DNA from 3 places in the Peribacillus sp. NPDC096447 genome. Region 2 is predicted to be linked to each of the others. Evidence: predicted binding sites of a transcription regulator. Region 2 holds the regulator's gene; each other region holds the start of a gene.
What was found. The regulator LexA, encoded in region 2, represses DNA repair genes until DNA is damaged. The targets are predictions, from matches to a motif close to CGAACATATGTTCG.

Region 1: ACIQZD_RS21985 (YolD-like family protein) is a predicted target of LexA. The motif match lies at 4,138-4,151, and genes of this name have one in related genera.
Region 3: recA (recombinase RecA) is a predicted target of LexA. The motif match lies at 2,570-2,583, and genes of this name have one in related genera.

Annotation. Positions count from the first base shown of each region.
Region 1 is NZ_JBIWEV010000007.1:75,419-80,527, forward strand. It holds gene ACIQZD_RS21960 (helix-turn-helix domain-containing protein) at 1-782, shown strand, start outside; gene ACIQZD_RS21965 (hypothetical protein) at 920-1,096, shown strand; gene ACIQZD_RS21970 (hypothetical protein) at 1,093-1,341, shown strand; gene ACIQZD_RS21975 (hypothetical protein) at 1,398-1,715, opposite strand; gene ACIQZD_RS21980 (DEAD/DEAH box helicase) at 1,718-3,601, opposite strand; gene ACIQZD_RS21985 (YolD-like family protein) at 3,762-4,106, opposite strand; gene ACIQZD_RS21990 (PLAT/LH2 domain-containing protein) at 4,258-4,725, opposite strand; gene ACIQZD_RS21995 (zinc metalloprotease) at 4,853-5,109, opposite strand, start outside.
Region 2 is NZ_JBIWEV010000003.1:517,841-522,949, forward strand. It holds gene ACIQZD_RS13755 (YneB family resolvase-like protein) at 1-293, opposite strand, end outside; gene yneA (cell division suppressor protein YneA) at 313-624, opposite strand; gene lexA (transcriptional repressor LexA) at 780-1,403, shown strand; gene ACIQZD_RS13770 (glucosaminidase domain-containing protein) at 1,629-2,243, opposite strand; gene ACIQZD_RS13775 (hypothetical protein) at 2,604-2,891, shown strand; gene ACIQZD_RS13780 (esterase/lipase family protein) at 3,203-4,735, opposite strand.
Region 3 is NZ_JBIWEV010000002.1:27,194-32,302, reverse strand. It holds gene ACIQZD_RS06985 (helix-turn-helix domain-containing protein) at 1-376, shown strand, start outside; gene pgsA (CDP-diacylglycerol--glycerol-3-phosphate 3-phosphatidyltransferase) at 540-1,124, shown strand; gene ACIQZD_RS06975 (competence/damage-inducible protein A) at 1,148-2,380, shown strand; gene recA (recombinase RecA) at 2,728-3,774, shown strand; gene rny (ribonuclease Y) at 4,128-5,109, shown strand, end outside.

The sequences.
Region 1 (5,109 bases), on a different contig from region 2:
AAGATATTGAAGAATTAAATAAAACGGTAAGAGTATATAGAGACACTATTCGTATGTCTATTAAGCGTACAGATGTACAAGCCAGACTTATCGCTTTACTAGAAGTTCTAAAACGTCACAGCTGCAAGCAAATCGGCGTGAGCTATATGTGTAAGAATACAATTGCAGATAAGCTTGAAGTATCTTATAAAACTGTTCAACGTTTAATGAAGAAACTTGAAGACCTTGGCATGATCCGCCAAGTACCCATGAAGAGAAAAAAAGATATGATGCAAACAGCCAATGCCATTATTATTCAACCTGCGGAAGATGAAATGTCCTACAAGCCCCATGTAAAAGAGTCCAAGAAGTGTCCGGCCATTAAAACAACTACTTCTTTCTTAAAACTAAATATTAAAAACAATAAACGTAAAGCCGCTGCTCATTTCTTTCATGTGGATACTCAAGAAAACTCTTTAAAAAATGCAAATTTCGTAGCCCATTGGGTTCCTGATGTATTCAGTAACCTAGTAGGTTCATTCTACGAAAAGGCTGAAACTATACAGGAATTTTGGAAGGTAATTAAACAGTGTAATAAAGTGATTGATTATTCCACTAACAAAAGAGCATTTACAGGTAAACAGGAATTAGAAATCGGCACTAAATCATTTAAGGAATTTGCTATGAAGGTGAAGAGTGGAGTTAACATGCATAAAGGGCCATTTGCATACTTCAATGGGATTGTAAACAAGATTATGAATGACCTTTACTTTGATGCTGCATTTATGGACAACAACAATTAATTTTTTGATAATACACTTGATGAACAGGGGCAGGGATAATCGATGAAATTAAAAAGCAACCCTTATATATTCTTGAGTTGCTTTTCCTTTTAGTTCTATAGTTCATTTTTAATTGTTCGTACCCATAGAATCAAGTTATGGATACATTCGATAACAGAGACCAGCCCGATAAGAAAAATAAACCTTTTGGCAATTTAATTGCCGAAGTAAATATCCCTTATAATAAAAAAGGTAAAGCAAGGGTTGGCGCAGATAACCTAAATTATAATTTTCAAAAAGAAATAAAGGTATTCTCAATGGGGTGTGAATTTTGAACATAAATATCAAGGTTTATTTACATTCAAAAGGAACAAAGTTCTTACAAAGTGGCAGCTTCCCTGTTCCTAATTCAGATTTTAAAAAGGATCCTGATTGGACAGCAGCTATTGCGGCATACGAGTGGATTCAGCAAATTAATATTAACTTTGCAGCAAGTGAAGATTTTCGAATAAATCAGGTAACTTATAACGAAGATATTGATATTACAGAGTTAGTTAAGAAGGTTAAGCCTATTATTTAGAATGATTTCCCTTTTTATATAAAAAGCAGCCCCTCTCCTTAGGAGAAGGGCATTTTTTAAGCGTTTTTTTTCACCTTATGGCCTATAATTTGAGACATTAATTTTTGTTTTTCAACTTCTCTGTCATAAATAGTTTTTCTTTCCTCTTGAATGATGGATTCTAACTTATAAAGTAAGTCATCTTTAAAATAATATCTATATTCAGCCTCTAATCCATCTTGTAGGTAGCAAAAAGTATGAGCTATTATTACTTCATTAACTTTCTCAAAATTAACTCTGGTATAATTTGGTAAATTAAGATTAGTTAGAAGTGTTTGTGGCGTCAGTTTGAGACTGTACGTTTCTTCAAATAATTTTTCAATTAGTTCAATCATAATCACTTCTCCTTTATATAATGTTTTAATTCATTTACTACAAAATCAGTATATGTTTCGACTTGCTTAATAGCTCTTTCAAAATCGTCTAACTTCCAATCTTTTCTGTTCTTTCTATTGAATTTCAACAGTGACATATTAAGATATTTCCCCAACGTGGCTCCGTTATCATCTTTGTTATCATATGGTACTTTATCAGAGTTAGCAATAAAATGATGGCGCACTTCAGTAATTTCCCGACTATTTAAATTGAGTTTGAAGTAAGAAAGAATATCTGGTATTATTTCCTCATTAATCTTAGAGTTCAACAAAGAGCGAAGGTTTTGTTGATATAAATCCGGACGCAATAATCTCTCAGTTTCAGCATCACTTTTCACGTTCATTTGTTTATTTAAACTAATGGCCAATTCTTCTGTTACTCCAAAATCAGACATTAATTTTTGGATTCTTTCTTGTTCTTCAGCTAATTTATTTTCTCGTCTTTTGATAAGCATTGTGTCCATAAAAGTGTCCGTACTTGTTAAATAGGAATCAGATTCTGCCGTATTTCCAAAATCAAGATCATCAAGAGGTGTAGTGGGTTTTAATGTTTTTTCACTTTTATATTTTTTCTTCATTTCCTTAATTACGTTGCTTCTATCTATTTCATTTTTATATCTTTCCCACAGATCATCTAAATTTAATTCTTTATGATGAATTACTTGCGCAATATTATCTTCTTCGTTCACTGTATATCCATCACTAATGGAGACAGACCTTAAAACCCTTCCTATAAACTGCTGATATGGGAGGTCAGACTTAAAAGGTCTAAAAATCGCTGCAATTGTTAAAAATTTATGGTCATATCCTTCACCTAACAGTGCAACATTGACAACAACTTCAACCTCATGTGTTTCAATTTTATCGAATTCTTTTTTTAATTCACTTTTTTCCATTTTGCTATGGACAATTGCAGTTTTTAAACCCTTTTGTTCATAAATCCCTTTTAATTGTTCTGCATGTTCAATACTACAAGCAACTGCCACAATTTTATGGGGATTATTATTCGTCATATCTTTTTTAACGTTTAGCATACTTATTGACCGTTCAACAACACTCATATTACTTTTATATGATAAGGCAACACTTCTGGCAATCCAATCCTCTGGTTTTAAATCCATTACTTCTTCTAGGGAATATAATTTATCATCATTCTTATCCAAAGTAAAAGACATCTTCTCAGGTACGTGTGTGAATCTTTCTAAAGATTTTACATATCCATTTGCCATGGCTTGCCCAAGCCTATAACAATATATTTCTTCCCCTTCAATTTTAACACCATCACTTCTGAAAGGAGTACCGGTTACCTTTAAGATCTTGGCATCCGAAAAATACTTAATAGCATTTTTCCATGTATGTGCTTCAGAATGGTGTGCTTCATCAATAATTATCATATCGAAGAAGGATTGATCTACTTTTTTAAGCAATGAACTTTCTAATCTCTCTTGTAGCTTATGAACATTCAAAATGACCAAATCAGCACTTTCTAAAATATCCTGACTTAATTTCCCGGAATATTCAATTACCGTTGGTAGTTCATACTTACCAGAAAACACTTTGGTTGATAACCAAAAATTCAACGGATACATGGGATCTAATGAGCCTAGAACTGTATCTTTTACAACTGTTTGAGGAGTTATAATTAAAACTCTTTTTTTAGCTATTCCATAAGGGGCAATCGCCATTAACCCAGTTTTTCCTGATCCTGTGGGTAATACAATTATTGATGTTCTATCATTGTCATCATTCGAATAATGTTTCAACATTTGTTCATATGCAAATATTTGTGGATCTCTTAAATTCACATTACTTCTGATATGCGGATTTGCAACTAAATAATGATTCATAATATTCCTCCCCCTCAAATCTTCTTAGTATTATTTTCCTAATTTAATAATGTTACCATATATTCTACTTCGTTTTGGTAACTTCTTCAAAAAATACAAATACTATATAAAAGAATTAAGTAAGATAAGCCCCTCACAATTAAGAGAAGGGCTTTGTATATTAATCCTCTACGATCACATCAATAATCTCATCAAACTGAATATACTCAAAGGAACTATCTTTCTTCTGAATTCGCAACTCTTTCGTGACAGGATGAATGTACACACAATAACCATGCAATTCTTGTAGGTTTCCCTCATTATGTAAAGTAAAACTTATTGGTAAATGATATTCCACCGCAAAGTGAATATTGTTTTCTAACTCTTCAACCTGGTATTCATCAAGGATAGGCTTTTTATTTAAGAAATAATCAACCTCACCTATTTTTTTATTTAAAGCTTTATGTTCTGGCATAATCAATGCTGCTTGCCATTTAATGAGCCCTCTATCACGAATTGTCCCCATCAGAATAATCCCTCCTTCCATCCATTATACACGAACAGTTGTTCTTATAAAAAGCAGAAAGAAATTCCTTTGAAAATGAAATAACAAAGGAATTCCTCTGAAAGGTGTAACTAGTAAAAAATGTTTTAGAATTAAATATATATTTGAGTTATTATTCTAACGGAGTATATTCATACTCCACATTTTTTTTGTCGTAAACTTGATTACTTTTTTGTGTATTAAATACACCTTTGGTATCAATCCATAAATCATTGATTGTATTTGGGTGTCCAGGATCTTTGTTAGGAATACCTACCCATGAATAAACAGGGAACTTCCATTTTTTTACTTCCCCTGTAATTCTAGAAGCCACTTCAATATAATCAAGTTTCCACGCTGGACTATCGTTATTGAATGATTCTACGTATAAATATAGCTCCTTTATATCACCTAAAAATTCATCTGTTATTAGACCATATGTCCATGAGCTTCCTCTCTCAGCATCCCGATATCTTTCATAATCTAAGTAGTAATCTCCAGCTGTAGCTTGATTACCAATAAGCCTAAGATAAGCATTTTCATCAGTACCTGCACCTTCCTCGTTAGCTGTATACACAGTCACATTATAAGTGTGGGGCATAATTTTACTCCTCCTTGTTATAAGTTAGAAAGTTCTTTTGTTTATTAGTTAGAACATCAATTTTTACACAATACTTAAACATGTTTTTATACAATAGAGAACTTCCTACATAAGATTTCTCTGTTATTTAACTTTTTATGATTGTATAATCATCATTCCAAATACCAGTATTAGAATCCCTGAATATATGAGCCAACTGAGTTTCATTATCACATAATGCCACAACCTCTAGGTTACCAGGGGTACCATAATTACTTTGTATTAAGCCAACAGCATCAACTTCCCCTAATTCTGTAGCAAAAATAGTTCCTTTACTCCAACAAGGATTGAGTTCATCATTATTTCGAGAGAAATGGACAAGTCCACCGGAAGCCAGAGGAATAA
Region 2 (5,109 bases):
TTCACATCTTCTTTAAGGATGACATGGAAAAGGGCTATTTTGGCATTCCCTCTTCCCAGCCTTGTTTCATCCTGGATTAATAGTATTTCAGCTTCTTTAGTTTTAAATAGTTCGAGCATGTCAAAAATGCCATCCCGATTCAACTCATAACCACTTGCCTGTTCTTTTATTATGGAAATGACTTCAACATCCATCTTTTCTGCCAATTTGACTAACTCATCTTCCTGCCTTGCCAATGATGTTTCCTGTGACTCTTTTTCTGTGCTGACCCTACAATAGATTACCGCCTTCATAATACCCTACCTTCACTACTTACTGCTCACTGGCCAAATTCTGGACAATTTCTTCCCCTTTAACCGGTATGACGATGACTTGACCAGGTTTAATTGTATCCGCCCTGACTCCATTATGCTCTTCTATCCAACCAATGAATTCTTTTTTTGTCAAATTTGCTTCTTCATATTCTTCGGCGATTCCCCATAGGGTATCACCTTCACTTACTTCTATAGAAAGGAAATTCTTTTTTGGATCATTGTTCAATGTACAAGAGAATAAAATTGAAAAGATGAATACTGATCCCGCTAATAGAATCGTATAAATATAATTTTTGTATAAATTTTTCATAAATATCCCTCCAAAGCGAATGTTCGTTCGTATGTTATGGTCAAATTATAATACGAACGTTTGTTTCAGTCAACAACAAAATTCGAACTTATGTTTGTATAGAGTTGGGGGCCATGCTATAATGTAGCAAAGAACATTGGGGAAGAGGTGCACAAATGACTAAACTATCAAAACGGCAGCAAGATATTCTTGATTTCATTAAAGAAGAGGTCCGCCAAAAAGGGTATCCACCTTCCGTACGGGAGATTGGCGAAGCAGTGGGACTTGCTTCAAGTTCAACAGTACACGGACATTTATCACGCCTTGAAAGCAAAGGCCTGATTAGACGTGACCCAACCAAGCCAAGGGCCATTGAAATAATGAATTTGGAGGAAGCGAACAATATTCCCAAAGTCAATGTCGTGAACGTGCCGTTACTTGGAAAAGTAACAGCGGGAATGCCGATAACGGCCATTGAGAACATAGAAGAATACTTTCCGCTTCCCGAAAGCATGGTTCCACATGATGACCATGTATTCATGCTGGAAATCATGGGTGAAAGTATGATCGAAGCAGGAATTCATGATGGGGATTATGTCATCGTGAAACAACAAAGCAATGCCAATAATGGAGATATCGTCGTGGCCATGACGGAAGATGATGAAGCCACTGTAAAACGATTCTTTAAGGAACCGGATTACATAAGGCTTCAGCCTGAGAACTCGAATATGGAACCAATTATTTTACGAGATGTTTCGATACTTGGAAAAGTAATAGGCTTATATAGACAAATACACTAAAAGCGCTAACCGCGCTTTTTTTGTTTGTTTAATTTATGTCCCGAATTCTCTCAATATGCATATGGAAGAGTAGATATTGATATATTTTTTAATAGAATCAGGTTTTCATGGGAATTTAAACATCCTTTATTACGGATGGAAGTTATACTATTTCCTAATATTTACTTTGGTAACAATCTGATTACAATAAAAAAGAGAGCTTAAACTACCGCTCCCAGTTAAAATTCACTTCACTCGTAATCTTTGGTTCACTTTAATGAGATTAAGATCAACCAAGCCATTCCACTGTTGAATCTGCACTTGTGTAGAACCGTATGCTTTTGCAAGCGCAGAGACGGTATCCCCTTTTTGGACAATATGATAAACCTCTTCAATGCTTGCATCATATTTTGTTAAACCGCTTGTTTCGATAAGGTTCACCAGTTTTTCAATATATTTGGGATCCGAGGCGTACCCCGCATCGAATATTGCTTTGAGTGCTTTTCTGTAATCTTTTTCTCCAATGACAGCTGTATAAAGACTTCTATTCCATGAAGTCCCCTTTACATATAAATTGGCAAGATCTCGAAGACTTTCTTCCCAAGATGGGTATTTTCTGAATTTGTTCCATACTTGAACGGGCACACCATTGACATATTCCATTGTCTGAATAATGATAGACTCACCCTTGAAGTCACCTTTTGTACCGAATATATTTTTTCCTTTGCTTGCTAATAAACTTGTCCCATATCCACTCTCCAAACAAGCTTGTGCAATGACAACAGAAGGTAATATTTTAAACTCCTGTTGAATTTTCTGGGCATAGGGAGCAATTTCCTTAATAAATGTTTCCTTGCTCATTAGAACCTCCCATTAAATGGTATTACTTTATTTTTCACTGTTTATCTTCATTCTTATCGTATTCTCATCTATGAAAAAGGTTACAGCAAGTCCCGCACAAAAGGTTCTGATGTTTGGCTAATTGTTTTTATTATAGATTATGGCTCGCTCCGCGTATTATTTATCCATTTCCCCACCAACCAGGAAAAGCCGCCAATCCATATAATTAAATGGATTGACGGCTTTTTAAATTGAACACTGGAAATCTACAAAACTTGTCTATAACTTTTATTAATTCATTTTAAATTTGTAATCATTGTATAAAACCTTGATGAAAAACAAAAATTAATTTTGAAAACTTCATTTCAAGGTGGTGAAATCATGGACTACCCAACCATCCATACAAACTTTTGGGATGCAGTGATAGCCATTCCTACCATCATGATTCTTACTCAACTTATTAAGGTCATGTTTCATATTCATCCAAAATTCATCCCTGCCATCGCTTTGGGTCTTGGCTTGTTCATTTCCATTTTCATCAGTCATCGTCATCACTTGGTTTCAGGAATTTTCATGGGCTGGTTTTATGGCTATGCAAGCATAGGCAATTATGCTGCACTCAAAACTGGTATTTTGTCTTATAGAGAATCCTATAAAAAGACGGATTAAACCTATACAGGTTGTCTCTCGCTGCAATTCAGCAATCTTTTTATTAAACACTAAAACCCATGTTAACATCCCATTACACACATCCAAAAAACCCCTTCTCAATTAAGAGAAGGGATCAATTTGTCGGGAAAAGTAAGTTATCCTTTATGTTTTTTACACTCCTGACTAGCCGAGCAGGCTTGGCAGACAGTCGGCGGAAAGGAAGCGGATTTTCTGCAATCGACTGGATCTTTTTTAAAAGAAAAGACTTGAGGCAAACTCAGAAATTTGTCTACAGTCTGATACCCTCTCAAAGAAGAGAAGGCATTTCACTATTTCTCAATATAGACCGAACGAATCAGCGTCCGGGTTCTTTCAATACCATACACATTTTTTTCCTTGACATCTATTGTTACATTATAAACACCTGACTTAGGTACTTCTGGAAGGGTGCCAGTAAAATTTTCTGTATCCATTGCCTTAATTGAGCTTTTTTCACTAATTTCATTACCGGTTTCATCTATTAGATGAACCGAAAATGTTGTGCTGATTGGCCTTTTTTTATCATTCATTGGGTTCTTTATTAAAAATTTTGCATCTTTTTGCTTAACTTTACCGGCCATACTTAATGTAATGGGATTCTTTTCGTTAAATTGTGCTGTGAACAGGTAGGCGTCTTTTGGCGATTTAGTCTTCATTCGCACTTTCCAATCACCAATTTCAAGGTTGTTTCTATTGAATGATTGGATGGTTACACCATTAAAAAAGGAAGTTTCATTTTTGGCTGAATGAACCTTTAAGGAAGGTGAATACTTTTTATTGGACGGAGAAATCAATTCAACCTTGACATCATTTGAGGCTGTATATATGTTTATATTGCCTGGGGCTGCTTCATTTACATGGAAGCTTTGTTCGATCCAGACATTTTGTTTCAGGACATCACCCAGAACGGTTTGAGCGAGTGCGGTGGTAATGACATCATCTTCAACCCGTTCTTTATAATTGATATTATATTCAGGGATCCCAGCGGTGGAAGTGCTTCTTAAATATGGTTCAATTCTTGAAAATACTGCTGAGCCGACTCGTATATTGTCGTGATCAAAGTTGGGATCTGAAAATAAATGTGTTGCATAGGGTATTTTTGTACTCCATACATTCACTAGACCATCATTTTCCCCATATGAAGATAAATATTGTCCACCCATTGATAAGGCTGATAGAACCGGGCCTCTGTTCATGCCTGCCACAGTGAAATACATGTTTTTACGAGAATTAACATGGTTATCCGTGAAAGAACGAAATTCCGCCATTTTACCAACTTGTAAAGAATAAGTTCCCTCATCTTTTTGACCTAATAGGGAACCAAGCCAGCCCGCATACCAGCTATAAGCCAAATCAGCTAGGTGAGAACCATGATGAGGGGAAGCTAAAGTGATCACCCTTCCAACATATTGGTGTGCTCCATAGTGCACTAGAGCCGCTTGGGTATCTGGGCCCCCTTTGCTGTGAGCTATAATATTTACTTTTTCGCCCCCGAAATGGTTACTGATTTCTGCAAGCATTTGAGCTAAAAGCCTTCCATTAGCATATTGGCTCACTGATCCATTTCCAGCTGAATCATGAAGCTGAACAAAAACAGTTTGGTAGCCTGCTTCATACGCTTTGGTATACATATCATTGACACCATGATAATCCGTTTCACCGTACCAGCTGGTTGAACTGCCGTTTTTCCCTTGAACAAACACGATCGGTGGTTTCTTCGTATCAAGATTGGGAGGAATACTTCCAAGAAACCAATCCCCTGGACTGAAAGTTTCGGAAGGAGGCTTTAATTTTCCTGCTGAGGAAATGTCTGGCTTAGCCATAATCAATATGGTTAGAATGAGGACAAGAAAAACGACATAATTGATTACATTCCTTTTCAATTGTTATCTCCTCCAATATCATGTGGAATTTTTTCGAACTCATCCTATTATCAACGCCCTCCTTCCAGGCTTTTCATAGCCTTCATAGTATATATTTGTACTTTTGCATACCATTACCTGCTATCTTCATAAAGATGGGAGAAAAAAACTAGAAGAATTCATAAAAAATGGAGATATAGTATGATGGTTTGCCTTCGATTCGTTTATGTATACAGTCATTTTCCATTTATGAAATTGTCCTTATAGAGGAAATCCATATATCGAATGCAGTATGTTCACGAAGAAAAAGAGAATAAGCCCTTCTCCTGCAAAGG
Region 3 (5,109 bases), on a different contig from region 2:
ATCTGATGAGAAGAATGAAGAAGATGCAGTTGTCAAAGATGAAAAGAAAGAGCAAAAACTTGCCGTCACCAGTTCCAGCGGTAAAAATAGTACGTATGAATTAAAAAATACCGATACCTTTAAATTAAAGGTGACCTCAAAAGGATCACCATGGGTCGGCATAAAAAATGGTGAAGGTAAATTACTATTCCAGGGCACTATCGACAAGGACAAAAGCCAGGAAATTGATTTCACCAATGAAAAAGAAGCTGTCATCAATATAGGCAGAGCATATGAAACTGAGATTTATGTGAATGATGAGAAGCTGGAGTATTCCATTTCACCGACTGAAGTGAATACGCAATTGGTTACGATACAATTTACGAAAGCCGAATAGTCATCTTATAGATGACTATTTTTGCTCTATATAATAGTAAGGCGACGGGAAATGGATTGCCCGGCATATAAGATTGGATTTTGAGTTAAATTATACATAAAAGCGTATTTTAGATATAAGACGCAGGCCCGAATGGCAGGCGTAAATTTTGGAGGTAAAAGTTTTGAATCTGCCTAATAAGATTACAGTAGCAAGAATCTGTTTAATACCAGTATTTTTAATCATCATGCTCGTTCCTTTTTCATGGGGGACGCTGACTTGGGGAGAATACAGTTTGCCAGTGGCGCACCTAGCTGGAGCCATCCTCTTTATTATCGCTTCCACTACGGATTGGATCGATGGCCATTTTGCCAGAAAATATAATATGATTACTGATTTAGGGAAATTTTTAGATCCACTGGCTGATAAGCTTCTGGTTTCGGCTGCCTTAATCGTTTTGGTTGATCTAGATTTAATGTACGGTCAATCATGGATCGCCATCGTGATCATAAGTCGCGAGTTTGCAGTCACCGGATTGCGTTTGGTGCTAGCGGGTACAGGGGAAGTGGTTGCAGCGAACCAGCTTGGCAAAATTAAAACATGGGCACAAATTGTTTCTATTTCGGCTTTATTGCTGCATAACCTTCCATTTGCCCTCATTTCACTTCCATTTGCCAATATCGCATTGTGGATTGCATTAATCTTTACAATCTGGTCTGGTTTGGATTATTTTATAAAAAACAAAGAAGTATTTGTTAATTCAAAGTAAAAACGAATGGTGGTTTTGAAAAGATGGATGCAGAAATCATTGCAGTGGGCTCAGAGCTTCTTTTAGGACAAATCAATAACACTAATGGAAGGTTCTTATCGCAGCAGTTTGCGGAAATGGGGATCAACGTTTTTTACCATACTGTGGTCGGGGATAACGACCGCCGTTTACAACAAGCTATAGAAATCGCTGAATCGAGGGCGAACTTGATTGTCTTTACCGGTGGACTCGGTCCTACCAAAGATGATTTAACGAAAGAAACGATTGCTCGCCATATAGGGAAAAAGCTCGTTTTTAATGATGAAGCTTTGCAATCCATTGAAGCTTACTTCCAAAAACGGGAACGGCCGATGACGGAAAACAACAAAAAGCAGGCCCTTGTCTTAGAAGGCAGTGAAGTGTTGGCAAACGATCATGGCATGGCACCGGGAATGGTCTTGTCCAAATCCGGGATTACATATATGCTTCTCCCTGGTCCGCCAAGTGAAATGGAGCCGATGTTTTTAAGTTACGGTTATGAAAAGATCATGAATAAACTGGAAAAGCATGAACGGATCGATTCCAAGGTTCTTCGGTTCTACGGTATAGGTGAAGCCGAACTGGAAACGGTGATTGAAGATCTTCTTGTCAATCAAACGAATCCGACAATTGCTCCGCTGGCAGCCGAAGGGGAAGTGACGTTAAGGATTACCGCTAAAGACTCTTCTAAAGAAAAATGCGAAGAGCTTATTTTAGAAGCGGAAAAAGAAATTCTTAGCAGGGTCGGTAAGTTCCATTATGGAAGTGATAATACTTCGCTAATAAAGGAACTTGTAAAAGAATTAACAGTCCGCAAGCTTTCAATTGCGGCAGCTGAAAGCTTGACCGGAGGGATGTTCCAAGAACAGCTGACAACCATTCCTGGCGCCGGTAAAGTCTTCAAAGGCGGAATTGTCTGCTATACGAATGATGCGAAGTCGAACGTTCTTGGCGTCAGCGATGATACCATATCTGAGCATGGGGTGGTCAGCGGTGAGTGTGCAATGGAAATGGCCTCTAATGTTCGGAGCAAGCTCGATGCGGATGTAGGCATAAGCTTTACGGGTGTTGCAGGTCCGGATGAACAAGAAGGCAAGCCTGTAGGGACAGTATTCATTGGCATTTCCTATCGGGATGGAAACACTCATTTCAAGGAGTTGAATCTTTCCGGAAGCAGGGCGCAAAACCGGATTCGGAGTGTGAAGTACGGCTGTCATTACCTATTAAGGGATTTATAAACGCTATAAGCAGAGCTTTTTACAGCTCTGCTTTTTATTTGGTTTTAGAAGTTTGTTTCTTGAAAAATAGGGAAAAAAAGAAAAAAGTTAATTCAATGAAAATGTTTTTTTTAGGGAGCAAGTGAAAGGAAATGGAGATTTCCTTAAGATAAAACGCTTTTTTACAGAGAATACCCCCAAAGAAAAAAACGAATGAATGTTCGACTTTTTGCTTGGCAAAATTATAAAAAGAGTATATAGTAAAGATAGGTTTTGAGACAGGATGCAAACCTTGATCTCGAATAATTGCTAAGTAAGTACACCTTTAATCGGACAGCCGATTATTTGAATATAGAGGAGGAAATTGAGTGAGTGATCGTCAAGCGGCTTTAGATATGGCGTTAAAACAAATTGAAAAACAATTTGGTAAAGGTTCTATTATGAAACTTGGGGAACAGTCTGATCGTAGGATTTCAACGATTTCAAGCGGTTCTTTAGCATTGGACGTAGCATTGGGAGTGGGCGGATATCCAAGAGGCCGGGTCATTGAGATATATGGACCTGAAAGCTCCGGTAAAACGACTGTTGCATTACATGCTATTGCAGAAGTACAAAAGACTGGCGGCACGGCTGCATTCATTGATGCAGAGCATGCTTTAGATCCAGCATATTCAGAAAAACTTGGTGTGAATATAGATGATTTACTGCTTTCGCAGCCTGATACGGGTGAACAGGCCTTGGAGATCGCTGAAGCATTAGTTCGAAGTGGAGCTGTAGATATCATTGTCATTGATTCGGTTGCAGCACTTGTTCCTAAAGCTGAAATCGAAGGCGAAATGGGAGATTCCCATATGGGTCTTCAAGCGCGGATGATGTCCCAGGCGCTTAGAAAACTGTCTGGTGCCATTAATAAATCAAATACCATTGCCATTTTCATAAACCAAGTCCGTGAAAAAATCGGTGTTATGTTTGGGAATCCAGAAACGACTCCGGGAGGCCGGGCATTGAAGTTCTATTCAACTGTTCGTCTGGAAGTGCGCCGTGCGGAACAATTAAAACAAGGTAATGAAATCGTCGGTAATAAAACGAAAATCAAAGTTGTAAAAAACAAGGTTGCTCCACCATTCCGTCAAGCAGAAGTTGACATCATGTATGGTCAAGGGATTTCCCAGGAAGGTGAAATCATCGATATGGGTGCAGATCTTGATATCGTCCTTAAAAGCGGTTCGTGGTATTCATACAATGAAGAACGTGTCGGACAAGGCCGCGAAAATGCGAAGCTGTTCTTGAAAGAAAATCAGGATATCGCTCAGGAAATTTCTCAGAAAATCAGAGATCACTATAATCTCGATGGAGAGCATGAATTACCGCCAGAAGAAAATGAACCAGAAGAGCATTTTGAATTGCTTGATTAATGGTATTTGGAAAAGGCCTAAGCTTGTTCGCTTAGGTCTTTTCTATATATTTTGAGAAAAGTTTGAAATTTTCAGTGGAATAAATGGCATTGAAATAAGATTTACAGACTTCTTCCATAACGAATGCTGTACATTATGAAGGTCGATATTAAGAAAACTTGAATAATCATTGATACATAAGGGACAAACGCTTGACAATAAAAATTCTCAACTATACAATTAATATGTATATTTTACAATTTTTCAAACTAAAATTTTGAAAATTAAGTGCTGTATATTGAATTTATGTGCAATGTACTTGCCGACAGTTCAACATTTTATGTAAAAAGTTCATAGCAAGGGGAGGTGAAACGATGGAACCCATGACAATCATCTTCACTTTGCTTGGCCTAATCGTCGGTGCAGTTGTTGGTTATTTTATTCACAAATCAAAATTTGAGAGTAAAATAGCAGGGGCAAAGGGCTCTGCTGAACACATCCTTGAGGATGCAAAACGTGAAGCGGAAGCACTTAAGAAAGAAGCCTTGTTGGAAGCAAAAGATGAAATTCATAAAGTTCGTGCCGATTCGGATCGGGAAGCCCGTGAAAGAAGGAACGAATTACAAAAACAAGAAAATCGGTTATTGCAAAGAGAAGAGAATCTGGACCGCAAGGATGAAACGTTAGACAAACGTGAAAGCCTTTTGGAGAAAAAAGAAGATTCTCTAAACCAAAGACAACAGCATATTGAAGAGATGGAAAGCAAAGTGGACGAGACGGTTCGTAAGCAGCAAACAGAGCTTGAACGTGTTTCCGGTTTAACTCGTGAAGAAGCTAAAGCAATCATTATAGACCGAATGGAAAACGAGCTTGCTCACGATGTAGCGCTTATGATTAAAGAAAGTGATACCCGTGCCAAAGAAGAAGCTGATAAAAAAGCAAAAGAAGTTCTTTCTCTTGCCATTCAGCGTTGTGCGGCTGATCATGTTGCAGAAACCACCGTTTCTGTAGTAAATCTTCCAAACGATGAAATGAAAGGACGGATAATCGGACGTGAAGGACGAAATATCCGGACGTTAGAAACGCTAACAGGTATTGACCTTATTATCGATGATACTCCTGAAGCTGTCATTTTATCTGGATTTGATCCAATTAGACGGGAAACGGCACGCTTGGCTCTTGAGAAACTTGTTCAGGACGGACGGATCCATCCGGCCCGCATTGAAGAAATGGTTGACAAAGCAAGACGTGAGGTAGATGAACATATTCGTGAAATTGGTGAACAAACGACTTTTGAAGTTGGAGTTCACGGTCTCCATCCAGATCTCATCAAAATACTAGGACGTTTGAAGTTCC